One region of the Agrobacterium sp. 22094 genome, then DNA from elsewhere that is predicted to be linked to it. Evidence: riboswitches for the same ligand, from Rfam matches in the RefSeq annotation. Region 1 holds a riboswitch; each other region holds the start of a gene.
The links. Region 1 has a riboswitch for cobalamin ahead of ACTJK5_RS20205 (DUF1636 family protein). Riboswitches for the same ligand answer to the same signal wherever they lie in the genome.
Positions count from the first base shown of each region.

Region 1 (4,209 bases):
CGGCCTGCTTCAAGACGGCCAGATCAGCGATCGTCGATTTCGATCCGCAGAGCAGGATGAGGGCGCAATCGCCGGGAATAGCAGTCCCGGGACGCACGCGGACCAGTTCGACATCCGGCTCGATATCGAGCGGATCGAGATCGTCGAAGTTGGAGATATGTGGGAGGATCAGCACGGCGATGCGGATTTTCGCACCGGGCTTCGATTGGCCGTTGCCGGTTAAACCCAGTGCATCTTCGGCAGGCAGACGGGCCGCCTCGGCAAAATGCGGCAGGAGGCCGATGGACGTCCAGCCAGTATGCTCGGCGATAATGCGCATGCCTTCATCGAACAGCGAAGGATCGCCGCGAAAACGGTTGACGATGAAGCCTCCGATCATCGAGGCGTCGTCCGGATCCACCACTGTCTTCGTGCCGACGAGGCTGGCAATGACCCCTCCCCGGTCGATATCGCCGATCAGGATCACGGGAACATCGGCTGCCCGGGCAAAGCCCATATTGGCAATGTCGTTGGCGCGAAGATTGACTTCCGATGCGCTGCCGGCGCCTTCCACCAGCACCAGATCAGCGTGGGTCTTCAGGTGATCGAAGCTTTCCAGCACCCGGGGCATCAGCCCGGCCTTCATCTGTTGATAGTCGGCTGCTTTCGCATTGCCGAGAATTTTTCCCTGAACCACGAGCTGCGCACCCGTTTCGCTCTGGGGCTTCAACAGAACGGGGTTCATGTGCACTGACAGCGGCACACCAGCGGCGCGTGCTTGCAACGCTTGCGCCCTGCCGATCTCGCCGCCATCGGCTGTGACCGCCGCGTTATTGGACATGTTCTGCGGCTTGAAGGGCAACACCGAAAGTCCGCGCCGGGTAAAAGCGCGCGCCAGACCCGCCACCATCAGCGACTTGCCGACATCCGAGCCGGTTCCCTGAAACATGATGGATCTGGCGGCCATGGATCAGTACTCGATGCCGGATTGGGCTTTGACGCCCGCCTTGAAGTGATGCTTGACCAGCGTCATCTCCGTCACCATGTCGGCTGCCTCGATCAAGGGTGGCTTGGCGTTGCGGCCGGTGACGATGATGTGGAGATCAGGACGGCGGCTCTGCAAGGTGGCGACGACCTCCGTCAGATCGAGATAGTCATAGCGCAGCGCAATGTTCAGCTCGTCCAGCACCAGAAGACCAATCGTTTGGTCGGCCATCAGCATCTTGGCTTCTTCCCAGGCTTTCGTGGCTGCCGCGACGTCGCGCTTTAGATCCTGCGTGTCCCACGTGAAACCTTCACCCATGGTGCGCCATTCCACCCGGTCGCCGAAAATCGTCAGCGCCTGCTGCTCGCCGGTCGACCACGCACCCTTGATGAACTGAACGATGCCGACGCGTCTGCCCGTGCCGAGCATCCGAAGCGCAAGGCCGAACGCGGCCGTCGACTTGCCCTTGCCGGGACCCGTATTGACCATCAACAGACCCTTCTCGATGGTCTTTTCGGCCACTTCCGCATCCTGCACGCTCTTGCGGTTCACCATCTTTTTGCGGTGGCGGGCGGCCTCGCTGTCGCTGATCTCGCGTGTCATGATGTCCCATGTCCTTCCGAGCCGTTTTCAGAAGCGGCGACTATAGTCAAAACGCCCTCCTCCGCAATGGAGCCTATGAGAGGCGTAACGATGCCTGCATTGACCAAGGCGCGGCTTGCCCGTAAAGGTAGGGCACTGACGGTCTTTTTCCGGCAACGGGAAAAGCTAAGAGGGAACACGGTTCCGCCCACTCTTCGGGTCAATCCGTGGCTGCCCCCGCAACTGTAAGCGGCGAGCCCACACCGTAAAGCCACTGGATTTCGATCCGGGAAGGCGGTGCAAGGGCGCTCATTCAAGCCGCAAGCCAGGAGACCTGCCGTTTCAGAACAAAACGTCTGCCGGGCGGGGTGCTCCGGTCAGTCGGTCTCGCCGAGTTTCGGTTTGCGCTGTCTCGCATTCCGTCTTCGGCATCCGCACCCCTTGCATGTTTGAATGGCGGAAGCGGATACGGTTTGGATATTACCTCAACATCGTCACGGACCGAAGGATCAACCGACACGCGCGAAGCGTCCGGCCTGGTCGTCTATGTCTGTCGCAGCTGCCGCGACGAGGCGGAGCCGAATGCGGAACCCCGGCCCGGTGCGCTTCTCGCGCAAGCGGCGATCGCGCTTGGCACTGATGCAAATGTCGAGGTGCGCAGCGTCAATTGTCTTGCCAATTGCAAGCGTGGCGCCAGCGCTGCAATGCGCACAGCCGACGGCTGGTCCTATGTGTTTGGCGGTCTGACGCCTGAAAACGCCGAGGATCTGATCACCGGTGCGCGCCTGCTTTCCACCTCCGCCGATGGCCTGATGCCCTGGCGCGGCCGTCCCGATAGTTTGAAGCGCGGCATGGTCGCGCGCATCCCCCCTTTGAATTTCGTCGAGGAGACATCATGACCACGCTAGAGCGCGTTCCCTGCACCATCGTCACCGGCTTTCTGGGCGCCGGCAAAACCACGCTGCTGCGCGGCCTTCTGGAAAAGCTCGATGGCAAGCGACTGGCAATCATCGTCAACGAGTTCGGCGATGTCGGCATCGATGGCGAAATCCTCAAAGGCTGCGGCATCGAAAGCTGCCCGGAAGAAAATATCGTCGAGCTTGCCAATGGCTGCATCTGCTGCACGGTTGCCGATGATTTTCAGCCGGCCATCGAACAGATCCTCAGCCGCCAGCCCAAGGTCGAACATATCCTGATCGAAACCTCCGGCCTCGCACTGCCTAAACCCCTCGTCCAGGCCTTCCAATGGCCGGCGATCAAGAGCCGCGTTACCGTCGATGCCGTCATTGCGGTGGCCGATGGCGCAGCGCTTGCCGAAGGCATGGTGTCGCACGACATGGATGCACTCGCCGCCCAGCGCGCGAATGACGAAGCGCTCGATCATGATGATCCTGTCGAGGAAGTTTTCGAAGACCAGATCGCCTGCGCCGACCTGATCGTGCTGACCAAGGGCGATCTTCTCGATGCGGATGGCCTGGAGCGCGCCAAGGCACACATCACGGAGCATCTGCCAAAGGCTGCGAAGATCGTTGTCGCATCGCATGGCCAGATCGATCCTGCGGTTCTGATCGGGCTCGGGCTTGCCGTCGAGAACGATATTGAAAACCGCCGTACCCACCATGATGATGAAGAAGACCACGATCACGACGAGTTCGACAGCTTCGTCGTCGAGCTTGGCGCAGTGTCAGATCCTGAGGCGCTTGCTCAGCGTATCGCCCAGACGGCGGCATCCGAGAATGTCCTGCGCATCAAAGGCTTCGTTGAAGTCTCCTCCAAGCCGATGCGCTTACAGGTTCAGGCCGTCGGCTCGCGCGTCAACCACTATTTCGATCGCCCCTGGGCTGCGGGCGAAGTGCGCCGTTCGGCGCTTGTGGTGATTGGCGAAAAGGGCCTCAACCGCGAGAAGATCGAACAGATGCTGGCTGCCTGACGCATCATGCATATTCTCGCCACCACATCCTCGTCGCTGGACGACCTGATCGAGCCGGTTGATCTCAACCAGCCCCAGGCGGATGTGGTGGTGCTGTCTTTCTCGTCCAGCGACCTTGCAGGTCTGCAGCGCGCCTGGCCAGACGACTCAGGCGTTTCGCTCAGCGTCGCCAATCTTTCCGAAATGCGCCATCCCATGTCCGTCGACCTCTGGATCGAAAAGACGGCGGAGCATGCCAAGCTGATCCTTATCCGGATTCTGGGTGGGGCGGATCGCTGGCGCTACGGCGTCGATCAGCTGGCGAGGATGGCGCGCAGGCGCGGCATCAAGCTCCTTCTTCTGCCCGGTGAGTGCAGCGAGCGCGACGAAAAGCTCGAGGCGCAATCCACTATCGACCAGACATGGCTCGCCTCGATCCTCTCCTTCTTCCGCGAAGGCGGTCCGGAGAATATGCGCCGCCTTTCGGAAGGCCTTGCCGCCTTTGCTAAAACCGATGTCTGGCCTGGCGTCACGCCGGAACCGCTGCCGAAATCCGGCTTCTATCTCCCGGGTCTTGGCGCCGTGCATGTCGATGACGCCCTCGCGGCTTTTGTCCCAGAAGCTCCAAGACTTCCCATCCTATTCTACCGCTCCATGCTTCTGGCTGCCGATGTTGCGCCGATCGATGCGCTCTTCGAGGCGCTGAAATCCCGCGGTTTCGCACCCCTGCCGATCTTCGTCAGTGGTCTGAAGG
Region 1 is NZ_JBQEPX010000005.1:288,697-292,905, reverse strand. Features, by position in the region: gene ACTJK5_RS20215 (cobyric acid synthase) at 1-946, opposite strand, end outside; gene cobO (cob(I)yrinic acid a,c-diamide adenosyltransferase) at 950-1,567, opposite strand; cobalamin riboswitch at 1,690-1,902, shown strand; gene ACTJK5_RS20205 (DUF1636 family protein) at 2,020-2,445, shown strand; gene cobW (cobalamin biosynthesis protein CobW) at 2,439-3,476, shown strand; gene cobN (cobaltochelatase subunit CobN) at 3,483-4,209, shown strand, end outside.

Region 2 (4,209 bases), on a different contig from region 1:
ATCGGCGAGCACCATGAAGATCGCCCCGGTGATGGCGCAGGCCGGCAAGAGCCGTGCGTGCAGCGGCCCGACGACGAAACGTGCTGCATGCGGAACCACGAGACCGACAAAGCCGATCGTCCCCACCATACTGACGATGGTGGCGGTGATGACTGCGGTCAGCGCAAAGAGAATGATGCGCGTGCGCCCGACATTGACACCGAGTGAGGCGGCCGCCTCATCGCCGAAGGCAAAGGCATCCAGCACGCGCGCATGGAAGAGGCAGCAGATCAGACCGAGACCGACGACGATGGACACGAGACCGACATCCGGCCAACGCACGCCACCGAAGCTGCCGAGAAGCCAGAACATCACGTCGCGGGCCTGCTGGGCATTGCCGGAAGTGGTGACCACATAGGATGTGGCGGCATTAAAAAGCTGAGCGGCTGCAACACCCGCCAAGATCGTTCTGTCTGCGCCACCGCGCGCCCCATTGGACAGAATGGCAACCAGGAAGAATGCCGCAAAGGCGCCGACGAAGGCACCCAGAGACAGCGACACTGCGCCGGCACCGATCCCGAGAATGACGACGGCTACGGCACCGGTCGAGGCGCCAGCGGAAATGCCGAGAACATAGGGCTCAGCCAGCGGATTGCGCAGCATGGCCTGCATGATGGCGCCGCACATGGCGAGGCCCGCGCCGCAGAAGACGGCCACGAGAGCGCGGCTCAGCCTGTACTCCCAGATCACTGCCTCATGGATGCGGCTGATCTCGACCGACGTCCAGCCGAGCTTGTTGGTGATGGCGGCATAGGTGGTAGAGAGCGGAATTGGTAGATCGCCAATCCCGACACTGATGCCGACCACGAGGGCAATCGTCGCGAAGCACGCAAGATAGAGCGCTACGGAGGCAACAAGCCGCCGCATCCCGCTACCTGATCGATCCTTCGCCGCCACCGAACTCACTTCAGGCCGAGGGTCTTCAACTGCCGAGCAATCTGCTCGGCGCCGTAGATCGTCTGAACGCTTGGGTTCATCGCCTGCGCCGGCATGATGACGAGCGCCTTGTTCTTGACGGCATTCATCTGGCTGGTGGCAGGATCGCTATTCAGGAACTTGATCTTTGCATCTGCCTTGTCGAGTTCCCAGCGATTGCGGTCGACCTGCGTCACGACGATCACGTCGGGATCGGCGGCAATGATCGTTTCCCAACCAATGGCCGGAGATTCGGTTTCGGTGGTAATGGCATTGGTGCCGCCCAACAGATCGGCGATATAGCCCGATGGGCTGTTCTTGCCGCCGAGATAGGCGTCAGCCGACGGCGACGGGCTGGAGAACCAGAAGACATAGGAAAGCTTCTTGCCATCCTTCGCCGCATCAGCACGCAATGCAGCTTCGCGCTTCTTCAGGTCGGCGATGACGGCCTGCCCCTTGTCGGCCACGTCAAAGATCTGCGAGAGATCATCGATCTCCTTATACAGCGTCTCCATGTTCCAGAGTTTGGAGCGATTGCCATAACCGGACTTGTCTTTGGACATGTCGTCCAGCGCGCACATGCTGGGCGAAAGATAGGTGGAGATGCCAAGCTTGTCGAAATCTTCGCGCTTCGCCACCTTGCTGGTGGGGCCGACGAGTGTCGGCAAGGCGGCGGTCACAAAGTCCGGGTTCTGTGCCAGGATGGATTCGAAGGTCGGAAACTCGACGGTCAGAACCTTGACCTTGGCGTTAGCCTCGGCGACCTGCGGCAGAACCTTGTTCGGCCAGAAGGCAGTGCCGACCATCTTGTCCTGAAGACCAAGCAGCAGCATGATCTCGGCGCTGTTCTGACCGAGTGCCACGGCACGCTCAGGCGCCTTGTTGAAGGTGACCGTGGCGCCGCAGTTTTCGATCGTCAGAGGATAGGTCGTCGCGGCCGTCGCCGGGGTTGCCGCAAACCCCGCAAATGCACAAAATCCCACAGCCGCAAAAAGACGCTTCATCATCACCCAAGATCCTGTTGAACGCGGCTCCCGCCGCACAATGCCTGCGCCTATAATCACCTCTCCTTGCACAAAACAAGACCGTTTGCTTCATATTATGGTGTCGGGATTTTTCCTGTTGATATCAAGATCAGCCCAGTTCGCGTCGTTGCAACAGCCTATTGACGCACTGAACGAAATGCATACTATATCTGGTATTCAAGGTTCTTCCGATTCTGTCGGAAGCGAAGATGGGAATACGGTGCGCGAAGCCAGCAATGGTGGAGCAATGCCGCAGCTGCCCCCGCAACTGTAAGCGGCGAGCATTCTCTCAGCAGCCACTGAAACATAAGGTTTCGGGAAGGCGAGATGAATGTGACGACCCGCGAGCCAGGAGACCTGCCTTGAGTAAATACGTCCACCGGCGGGGTGCCCGGAAGGTCGCGAATGCGTACGGGATGACCCTGTGCGTCTCGCTTCCCCCATGCCTCCGCGTAGAGCCACTTCGGGGTGAAGTCCTATGATTACGAGTTCAGTCTTTTATCCGTTGGAGTAACCGGCGTCTGAGGCATGGTGCACAGAAGCGTTCGGCGCTTTTGCTACTAAGCCATGCCACAGCACTGTCCGGCAGGCCTCGGCTTTGCGTTCAACCCTGTTTTTAAACCGTCACGCGCCCCGCGGCGCGAGAGCGATTTCCCATGCCTTTTTCCAACGAGGATCAAAATGAGCATCACCGTCTACAGCAAGCCCGCTTGCGTTCAATGCACTGCGACGACGCGCGCACTCGATCGTCAGGGTCTCGACTACACGATCGTCGATGTCTCGACTGACGAGCAGGCCTATGAGCGGGTGCTCGGTCTTGGCTATCGCCAGGTGCCGGTCGTCATTGCCGGCGAGACGCATTGGGGGGGCTTTCGGCCCGACATGATCAGCACGCTTGCATCGTGACGCAGACTATGGCGGGGGAGATCGTCTACTTCTCGACGCGCTCGGAAAACACGCATCGCTTCGTGGCCAAGCTCGACACCCCCGCCCGCCGCATCCCGATCAGCGCTGCTGTGACTCTGCATGTTCCAAGCCCGTTCGTCCTCATCGTCCCGACCTATAGCGGCGAGAACGGCAAGGGCGCGGTTCCCAAACAGGTCATTCGCTTCCTCAACGATGCGAATAATCGAGCAAACCTTCGCGGCGTGATTGCTGCGGGCAATAGCAATTTCGGCGCGACCTTCGGGATCGCCGGCGACATCATCTCCGCCAAATGCGGCGTGCCCTATCTCTATCGCTTCGAGCTGATGGGGACGGGTGAGGACGTCGTCAATGTCAGACAGGGATTGGAACGATTTTGGACACGTTGACACTCGAGAGGCCCCTGAAGCAGTCGGACGCAGCAGTGCTGGATTACCATGCACTGAATGCGATGCTGAACCTTTACGATGAGGATGGCCGGATTCAGCTGGACAGGGACAGGCTGGCAGCGCGCCAGTACTTTCTTCAGCACGTGAACCAGAACACGGTGTTCTTTCACAATCTGCGCGAAAAGCTCGATTATCTTTTGAGTGAAGGCTATTACGAGCAGGTAGTGCTGGACCAGTACGCCTTCAACTTCGTCCGCGATCTCTTCGACCATGCCTATGCGAAGAAATTCCGCTTCCCGACATTCCTCGGGGCTTTCAAATACTACACGTCCTATACGCTGAAAACCTTCGACGGAAAACGGTATCTGGAGCGGTACGAGGACCGCGTCTGTATGGTGGCGCTGACGCTGGCGCGCGGCGACGAGACACTGGCGCGCGGCCTGGTGGATGAGATGATCTCCGGCCGCTTCCAGCCGGCAACTCCGACTTTTCTCAATGCGGGCAAGAAGCAGCGCGGAGAGCTCGTGTCATGCTTCCTGCTGCGCATGGAAGACAATATGGAGTCGATCGCCCGCGGCATCAACTCGGCATTGCAGCTCTCGAAGCGCGGCGGCGGGGTGGCCCTTTCACTGACCAATCTTCGTGAAGCCGGTGCGCCGATCAAACAGATCGAAAACCAGTCCTCCGGTGTCATTCCGGTGATGAAGCTCCTGGAGGATTCCTTCTCCTACGCCAACCAGCTTGGCGCGCGCCAGGGTGCAGGCGCCGTCTATCTCAATGCCCATCACCCCGACATCATGCGTTTCCTCGACACCAAGCGCGAAAATGCCGACGAGAAAATCCGCATCAAGACGCTGTCGCTCGGCGTCGTCGTTCCGGATATCACCTTCGAACTCGCCAAGAACAATGAGGATATG
Region 2 is NZ_JBQEPX010000003.1:167,839-172,047, reverse strand. Features, by position in the region: gene ACTJK5_RS15675 (FecCD family ABC transporter permease) at 1-906, opposite strand, end outside; gene ACTJK5_RS15670 (ABC transporter substrate-binding protein) at 942-1,961, opposite strand; cobalamin riboswitch at 2,143-2,358, shown strand; gene nrdH (glutaredoxin-like protein NrdH) at 2,661-2,885, shown strand; gene nrdI (class Ib ribonucleoside-diphosphate reductase assembly flavoprotein NrdI) at 2,894-3,292, shown strand; gene nrdE (class 1b ribonucleoside-diphosphate reductase subunit alpha) at 3,280-4,209, shown strand, end outside.
Region 2: another riboswitch for cobalamin. It lies ahead of nrdH (glutaredoxin-like protein NrdH); the one in region 1 lies ahead of ACTJK5_RS20205 (DUF1636 family protein).

Region 3 (4,209 bases), on a different contig from region 1:
CCTTCCAGATGAGCCAGTTCGAAGCGACGCTGGCGGTGACGGATTGGAAGCGCACGGAGAATGGCTGGCACTGCAGCCATGGTCCGGTTTCCCATATTCCCGAAGGCGAGGAGGCCGATTACCGGGCCTGCATGCTGGGCTTCCGCGACTACGTCAACAAGAATGGCTTCAAGAGCGTCGTCCTCGGCCTATCCGGCGGCATCGATTCGGCCATCTGCGCAGCAATCGCGGTCGATGCGCTGGGCGAGGAGCGGGTGCGCTGCATCATGCTGCCCTACCGCTATACCTCGGACGAATCGCTGAAGGACGCCGCCGATTGCGCCAGGGCGCTCGGCTGCCGCTATGACATCGTTCCGATTGCCGAACCTGTCGATGGCTTCATGACGGCGCTGTCGGATCTGTTCGAAGGAACGGAAGAGGGCATCACCGAGGAAAACCTGCAGAGCCGCGCGCGCGGGACGATCCTGATGGGCGTTTCCAACAAGTTCGGCTCGATGGTGGTAACCACCGGCAACAAGTCGGAAATGTCTGTCGGCTATGCCACGCTCTACGGCGATATGAACGGTGGCTTCAACCCCATTAAGGACCTCTACAAGATGCAGGTCTATGCCATCTCCAAATGGCGCAACGCCCATGTGCCGCCTGGCGCGCTTGGGCCTTCGGGCGAAGTCATCCCCGCCAACATCATTTCCAAGGCCCCATCCGCCGAATTGCGGCCCAACCAGACCGACCAGGATTCGCTTCCGCCCTATCCGGTTCTCGACGATATTCTCGAGTGCCTGGTGGAGCAGGAAATGTCCGTCGACGAAATCGTGGCGCGCGGTCACGACGTCGCAACGGTTCATCGCATCGAGCATCTGCTGTATCTGGCCGAATACAAGCGCCGGCAGTCTGCACCGGGCGTGAAGATCACCAAAAAGAATTTTGGGCGCGATCGCCGCTATCCTATTACCAATCGGTTCCGCGACAGGTAGGTCCGACTGGTCAATGGGCAATCGCAACGGGAGGAACGATGCGAAGTTCAGTCGAGATATTCAATATCCGTACCCGTGAAAATCGGATCGTTTGGCAGACCGAGACGCTGTTCGAAGCGCCGAACTGGTCTCCAGATGGGCAATATCTGCTGCTCAACAGCGATGGCATGCTCTACCGCCTGTCCCTTACCGGAGACATCTCGGTCGATAAGGTAGACACCGGCTTCGCGGTTCAGTGCAACAACGACCACGGCATCTCGCCCGACGGGTCTCTTTATGCCATTTCCGACAAGGTCGAGTTCGGCAAAAGTGCGATCTATCTGCTTCCACCCATCGGCGGCACCCCGAAACTGATGACGCGGAACCTGCCTTCCTACTGGCATGGTTGGGCGCCAGACGGCAAAAGCTTTGCCTATTGCGGGATCAGGGATCAGGTTTTCGATATTTATGCCATGGACATCGAAACCGGCACCGAAACACGCCTGACCCATGGCGAGGGGCGAAATGACGGTCCGGATTATTCGCCCGATGGTCAGTGGATCTACTTCAACTCCAGCCGCACAGGACAGATGCAAATCTGGCGGGTGAGACCGGATGGATCGGGCGTGGAGCGCATTACCGATAGCCCATATGGCGACTGGTTTCCGCACCCCTCTCCCAAGGGAGACAAGGTCGTTTTCATTTCCTATGACGGCGACGTCTTCGACCACCCGCGTGATCTCGATGTTCGTGTGCGACTGATGGACCCGGACGGTGGCAACGTCGAAACGCTCTTCGATCTCTTTGGCGGGCAAGGAACGATGAACTCGCCCAACTGGTCACCGGACGGTGACGAATTCGCCTATGTGCGATATTTTCCGGTTGGGTAGACCTGCAGCGCTTGCCTTCTGATCGGCAATTGCCCATACGCAACGTCGTCAGGTGCCTGCCTTTGGCAGGAGAATCGGGAATGCGGTGCAAGACCGCAACGTGCCCAACGCTGTAAGGCGGATGCCTGTTGCCATAGGCCACTGAGCAATCGGGAAGGCGGCAACGGCAGACGAAGCCAAGTCAGAAGACCGGCCTGACACGATAGACCAGTCCGCGCGGACGGCGGCAGGTTGTGAGGAAGAGCGTTTGTGCCCTGCCTGACAGGCGCGCACGTGGTCTTTCTGCATTGTTGGGGATTGACGATGCGACCTGATGATACCCGGCACAGCCTGATGCCGGCTTTTGAATTTGCCGAGCACGAAAAGGCTGCGGTCTACCGCGCCATCGAAACCCGCCGCGATGTCCGCAACGAGTTTCTCCCGGACCCGCTCTCGGATGAACTGATCAACAAGCTGCTTTCCGCAGCGCACGCCGCCCCCTCGGTGGGTTTCATGCAGCCATGGAATTTTACCCTCGTCAGCGGTGCAGACATCAAAAACGCCGTGTGGCAGGCTTTCAGCCGCGCCAATCAGGAAGCGGCCTTGATGTTTCCCGACGATAAGCAGTCACTCTACCGAAGCCTCAAGCTGGAAGGCATCAGGAAGGCACCGCTCTCCATCTGCGTCACCTGCGATCCGACAAGAGGTGGCGATGTCGTGCTCGGGCGGACGCACAATCCGCGCATGGATGTCTACTCGACCGTCTGCGCCGTTCAGAACCTCTGGCTGGCGGCACGCGCCGAAGGCGTCGGCGTCGGTTGGGTCAGCATCTTCCATGACGACGATATTCGAAAGATCCTGGGTATCCCTGACCATATCGAAATCGTCGCGTGGCTCTGCGTCGGCTTTGTCTCGGAACTCTATGCCGAACCGGAACTCGCGTTGAAGGGCTGGCGTCAGCGTTTGCCGCTGGACGAACTGATTTTCAAAGACCGGTGGGGCGAGAAATAGGGAGGTTCCTCCGTGTGGAGCTTGCTTTGCTTGGCAGCCAAAAATCCACTTGCCAGTCCTCATGACCGGTGGCTTAGTTCACTCTCATTTCGAGAGGGGATCATATTATGCCGATTGAAAACTGGCTGGCATTCGTTGCCGCATCCGCCATTATGCTCGCCATTCCAGGACCGACGATCTTGCTGGTCATATCCTACGCACTTGGTCACGGTCGCAAGGCAAGCAGCGCGACCGTCGCCGGTGTAGCGCTTGGCGACTTTACCGCCATGACGGCGTCCATGCTGGGTCTTGGTGCACTGCTCGCGACCTCCGCCGCTCTCTTCACTGTCTTGAAGTGGGTGGGTGCTGCCTATCTGATCTATCTCGGAATCAAGCTCTGGCGCGCGCCTGTCGGCACGTCGACGCAAGGCGAGGGTGACGTGACGGGTCGTGAGCGTCCGCTGAAGATCTTCCTTCACACCTACATCGTCACGGCGCTGAACCCGAAGAGCATCATCTTCTTCGTTGCCTTCCTGCCGCAGTTCCTGGTGCCGACCCCGCCTTTCTGGCCGCAGGTGCTTATTTTCGAAGTTACTTTTCTTGTGCTTGCGACTTGCAACGCCGCTCTTTATGGGTTGCTGGCAAGTGCGGCCCGTAACACCATCCGCAAGCCCTCCGTCCAGCGCGTCGTCAATCGCACCGGTGGCGGGCTATTGATCGGTGCCGGACTGCTCGCGGCGGGCTGGAAGAAAGCCGTCGCCTAAACCGTCGCCATTCCGTGCGGCGCCGAGTTCTGGAATATATCAATGTCAGTGCCGCACATCCTTCTTGCCTTGGTCACCGTCTTCCTCTGGGGCTTCAACTTCGTGGTGATCAAGGTCGGCGTCATGGATATGCCGCCGCTGTTTCTCACAGCCTTGCGTTACCTCTTCGCAGCCGTGCCGCTGATCTTCTTTCTGCCGCGCCCGAAGGTTCCGTGGAAGCACATGGTCGTCTACGGCATGGTCATGGGCTGCGCGCAATTCGGCCTGCTCTATACGGCGATCAAGTGGGGCCTGCCTGCAGGGCTTGCCTCGCTCGTCATGCAGTCGCAGGCGTTTTTCACCATGGCGCTGGCCGTGACGATGCTCGGTGAAATTCCGCTGAAGTCTCATATCGCCGGTGCAGCCGTTGCCTTTTCCGGTCTCGCAGTGATCGGCCTTGAACGTCTTGAACTGACCGCTCTTGTGCCTCTCCTCATGTGCGTTGGTGCTGCTTTTAGCTGGGCCATCGGCAATATCGTCAATCGCAAGGTCGGACGGGTCAACGCGATCTCCTTCGTCGCCTGGACAAGTCTCGCGCCGGTTCTGCCGTTGATCGCGCTTTCGCTGCTGCTCGAAGGCCCGCAGGCGATTGGC
Region 3 is NZ_JBQEPX010000001.1:1,251,457-1,255,665, reverse strand. Features, by position in the region: gene ACTJK5_RS05990 (NAD+ synthase) at 1-974, shown strand, start outside; gene ACTJK5_RS05985 (TolB family protein) at 1,013-1,843, shown strand; cobalamin riboswitch at 1,877-2,055, shown strand; gene bluB (5,6-dimethylbenzimidazole synthase) at 2,147-2,833, shown strand; gene ACTJK5_RS05975 (LysE family translocator) at 2,941-3,576, shown strand; gene ACTJK5_RS05970 (EamA family transporter) at 3,619-4,209, shown strand, end outside.
Region 3: another riboswitch for cobalamin. It lies ahead of bluB (5,6-dimethylbenzimidazole synthase); the one in region 1 lies ahead of ACTJK5_RS20205 (DUF1636 family protein).

Region 4 (4,209 bases), on a different contig from region 1:
TGACGAGACCGATAAAGCCGATCGATCCGACAATGCTGACCATAACGGCCGTCATCAAGGCAGACGTGCCCGTCAGCACGACATAGACGCGGCGCACGGGAATGCCAAGAGAGGCGGCCGACTCCGCTCCGAAGGTAAAGGCGTCCAGGGCGCGGGCATGCCAGAGGCAGACGATAAGACCGAACATGGCTATGGGAAGGGCAAGCGAGACATCCGTCCAGCGAACGCCGGAGAGGTTGCCGAGCAGCCAGAACATGATGCCGCGCGCCTGCTCCGCATTGGCGGCCTTGGTGACAATGAATGAGGTAAGCGCGTTGAACAATTGCGAACCGGCGACGCCGGCGAGGATGATTGCGCTGTTACCCCGCCCTGCCCTGAGCGCCAGCAGGCTGACAAGCGCAAAAGCTACGAGCGCACCAAGAAATGCACCGAGCGGCAGTGTCAGCATGCCCGCGCCGAAGCCAAGGAGGGCGACGCTGACCGCGCCGGTCGATGCTCCAGCGGAGATGCCGAGAATATAGGGGTCGGCCAGAGGATTGCGCAGCAGCGATTGCAGCACGACACCGGAGACGGCAAGCGCTGCCCCGCAACAGGCGGCAACCACGGCTCGGCTCAAACGATAGTTCCAGATGATCCCCTCATCGATGGCATCCAGTGGATATCCGGCATGCCAGAGGCGATTGGCGACGGTCTTGGCGACAACCTCCATCGGAATGGAGGTTTCGCCAATCGAGGCGCCCAGCCAAAGCGCCACCAGAAGACACCCGGCTGCAATGACGGCAGCGCGGGTGTAAAGAAAGGGAACGGGCATCCTCTTACTTCGCCAGACCAAGTTGGACGATCTGGTCGGCCAGCACCTCGATGCCGTCGATGGTGCGGATCGTCGGGTTCATCGCCTGCGCATCCATGACGACGATATGGTTGTCCTTCACCGCTGGCATCAGGCTTGTGACGGGATCATCTTTCAGGAATTTCAGTTTCACGGCGATATCGTCGGCTGGAAACCGGCGGCGGTCCATCTTGCCTGCGACTATGATCGTGGGGTTGGACTTGGCGATGGTTTCCCAACCGACGGTCGGCCATTCCTCATCACTGTCGATGACATTCTTGATGCCGAGCGCCGACATGATGTAGCCGGGAGCACCATTCTTGCCCGCCACGTAAGGATCGATATCCAGTTCGGCGCTGGAGAACCAGAAGACAGCCGAGAGCTTACCATTCACGGATGCGATCTTCTGACGCGCAGCACCCTCGCGGGCCTTCAGGTCGGCGATGAGCTTCTCACCTCGATCCTGCACGTTGAAGATTTGCGCGAGTTCAGCAATTTCCTGGTAGATCTGGTCCATGGTGAAGACCGAATGTCTGACACCATCGCCGCCGCCCGAATTGTCCTTACCCGTGCAATCGGCAGGCGACGTGTAAACCGGGATACCAAGCTCTTCAAATTGCTCAGGCTTTGCCACAATGCCTTCCGGACCGACATGCCATTGAAACTGAGCGGTTACGAGGTCCGGCTTTTTGGCAACCACACTCTCGAAACTCGGATCATTGTCCGCGAGGCGCTCGACCGTGGCGTTGGCCTCTTCGTATCCCTTGATAACCGGGCCGATCCAGACGGCCGTACCGACAACCTTGTCGGCCAGTCCGAGCAGATAGAGAATTTCCGTGGTGCTCTGACCAAGAGAAACGGTGCGCTGTGGAGCATGCGTGAAGGTGACGTCCCTGCCGCAATTTTTCAGCGTCGAGGGGTAGGTCGTTTCCGCAGCCTCTGCCGTTTTCGGCACGATCGAGAGCGCAGTGAGTGCAGCGGCCAGAAACGCGCCGGTGAAATGAAATGTCATGGTCCGATAATCCCCGAAATCGTCGACGTTGCCGACAAGCAAGACGCCGTCATGTGAGCGCGAATGAAACACTCATTCGACAGCCACGGGAGTGAGACGATCGAGAACGAGGGAAAAAGACAGATGGATGTGAGCGCTGAAGGGCGCAAATAACAATCATGACGTCTCCTGTTCAGGGCATCCCCGCCCGTGACATTGGAATGAACTTATGACGGCAGGTCTCCTGGCTCACGGATGATCGTCTTGCCCGCCTTCCCACGATAATTCGCAGTGGCCTGACGCAGGTGAATGCGCCACGAGTGCTCGACAATCCGCTTACAGTTGCGGGGGCAGCCACGGCATTGGAGATATCCCCTCACCGTGTTCCCTATTATTCCTCACGATCACTCGCTTGGAACCGTCGCCAGCCAGATAGACCTATTTGATCTCGTCCGTCAAGCAAGTCTCTGTAATGTTATTACATATCAAAAACAAGTGGATCATTGTGCTGAGAATAAACAAAATGGCCGGAACGAAGTCCCGGCCATCAAGGGTTTTAGCGAAATGATCTGGTTATGGGAGCGTGTAGGCGATGACATAATCACCCGGCTTCGTCCCCACCGAACCGTGGCCGCCTGCAACCATCACGACATATTGCTTGCCGTCGTCGAGAGCGTAGGTCATGGGCGTGGCCTGCCCACCTGCGGGAAGGCGTGCTTCCCAAAGCTGCTTGCCGCTCGTCAGATCGTAAGCGCGCAGATAATCGTCCACCGCTGCGCCAAGGAAAGCGACGCCACCTTTGGTGATCATCGGACCGCCGATACCCGGCACACCGACCTTGAAGGGAAGTGGCAGCGGCGTCATGTCGTAAACGGTGCCGTTCTTGTGCTTATAGGCAACCTTGCCGGTTCTGAGATCGGCACCGGCGACATAACCCCATGGCGGCGCCTGGCAGGGAATGCCGATCGGGCTCAGGAACGGGCCCATCAGCACGCCATAGGGTGCACCATCATTGCGGTTCAGACCCTGCTCGCTGCCCTTCTCATCCTGACCTCGCGGTGGAATCTGGTCGCGCGGAACGAGCTGTGAGGTGAAGGCGAGATAGGTCGGCATGCCGAACATGACCTGGCGTTCGGGATCGACTGCGACACTGCCCCAGTTGAAGGTGCCAAAATTGCCAGGGTAGATGATCGATCCATTCAGCGACGGCGGCGTGTAACGACCTTCGTAGTTCAGCTGATGGAACTTGATGCGGCAGGCGAGCTGATCGAACAGCGAGACACCCCACATGTTCTTTTCCTGCAGCGGTTCCGGCTTGAAGGTCAAGGCAGATGTGGGCTGCGTCGGCGCGGAGAAATCCTCGGGGATTGCCCCACCGGGTGCCGGCTCTTCGGTCACCGGCAGGATGGGCTCACCCGTCCGACGGTCCAGCACATAGATATCACCCTGCTTGGTCGGGCCGACAAGAGCGGGAACAGATTGGCCATCCGGCTTGGTGATATCGAGCAGCACCGGCTGGGCCGGCACATCCATATCCCAGAGATCGTGATGCACTGTCTGCCGTACCCAGCGGTCCTGCCCGGTGTTTACGTCGAGTGCCACGATCGACGAGGAGTACTTCTCTACATTCTCGCTCCGACCCATTCCGAGCTGGTCAGGAACTTGATTTCCCAAAGGGATGTAGACGAGCCCAAGCGCTTCATCGACGCTGAATACGGACCAGCTGTTGGGAGAGTTGGTCGTATAGGTCTGACCCGGCGGAAGCGGTTGGGTCTGGGTAGGGTTTCCGGAATCCCAGTTCCACAGCAGCTCTCCGCTGTTCACATCGAAGGCGCGAATAACGCCCGACTGTTCCTGGGTGGAGTAGTTGTCATTGACCGCGCCGCCGACGATGATCTTGTTGCCGGCAATGGCGGGCGGCGATGTGGAATAGTAGTAGCCAGCCGGATTGTACTTCATACCGACTTCGAGGTGGAGAACACCCTGATCGGCGAAAGACGTGCAAACCTTGCCACTTTCGGCGTCGAGCGCGATCAGACGAGCATCGGATGTTGGGAGATAAACGCGGGCGGCGCATTGCGAACCGGCCTGAGCGGCTGGATCGGCATAGTAAGTCACGCCGCGGCATGTCTGGTGCTGGCGATTGGGATTCAGGCCGACATTCGGATCATATTTCCACTTTTCCTTGCCGGTCGCCGCATCGATGGCGATCGCCCAATTGTGCGGGGTGCAGAGGAAGAGTGTCTTGCCAACCTTCAGCGGCGTGACCTGATACGTCGTTTCACCAACATCGTCGGGAAGCTTGACGTCGCCGGTTTGATAACGCCAGACCTCCTTCAGATCGCCAACATTGGCAGTGGTGATCTGTGTCAGCGGCGAATAGCGCTGG
Region 4 is NZ_JBQEPX010000006.1:31,659-35,867, forward strand. Features, by position in the region: gene ACTJK5_RS20745 (FecCD family ABC transporter permease) at 1-811, opposite strand, end outside; gene ACTJK5_RS20750 (ABC transporter substrate-binding protein) at 816-1,841, opposite strand; cobalamin riboswitch at 2,038-2,258, opposite strand; gene ACTJK5_RS20755 (glucose/quinate/shikimate family membrane-bound PQQ-dependent dehydrogenase) at 2,394-4,209, opposite strand, start outside.
Region 4: another riboswitch for cobalamin. It lies ahead of ACTJK5_RS20750 (ABC transporter substrate-binding protein); the one in region 1 lies ahead of ACTJK5_RS20205 (DUF1636 family protein).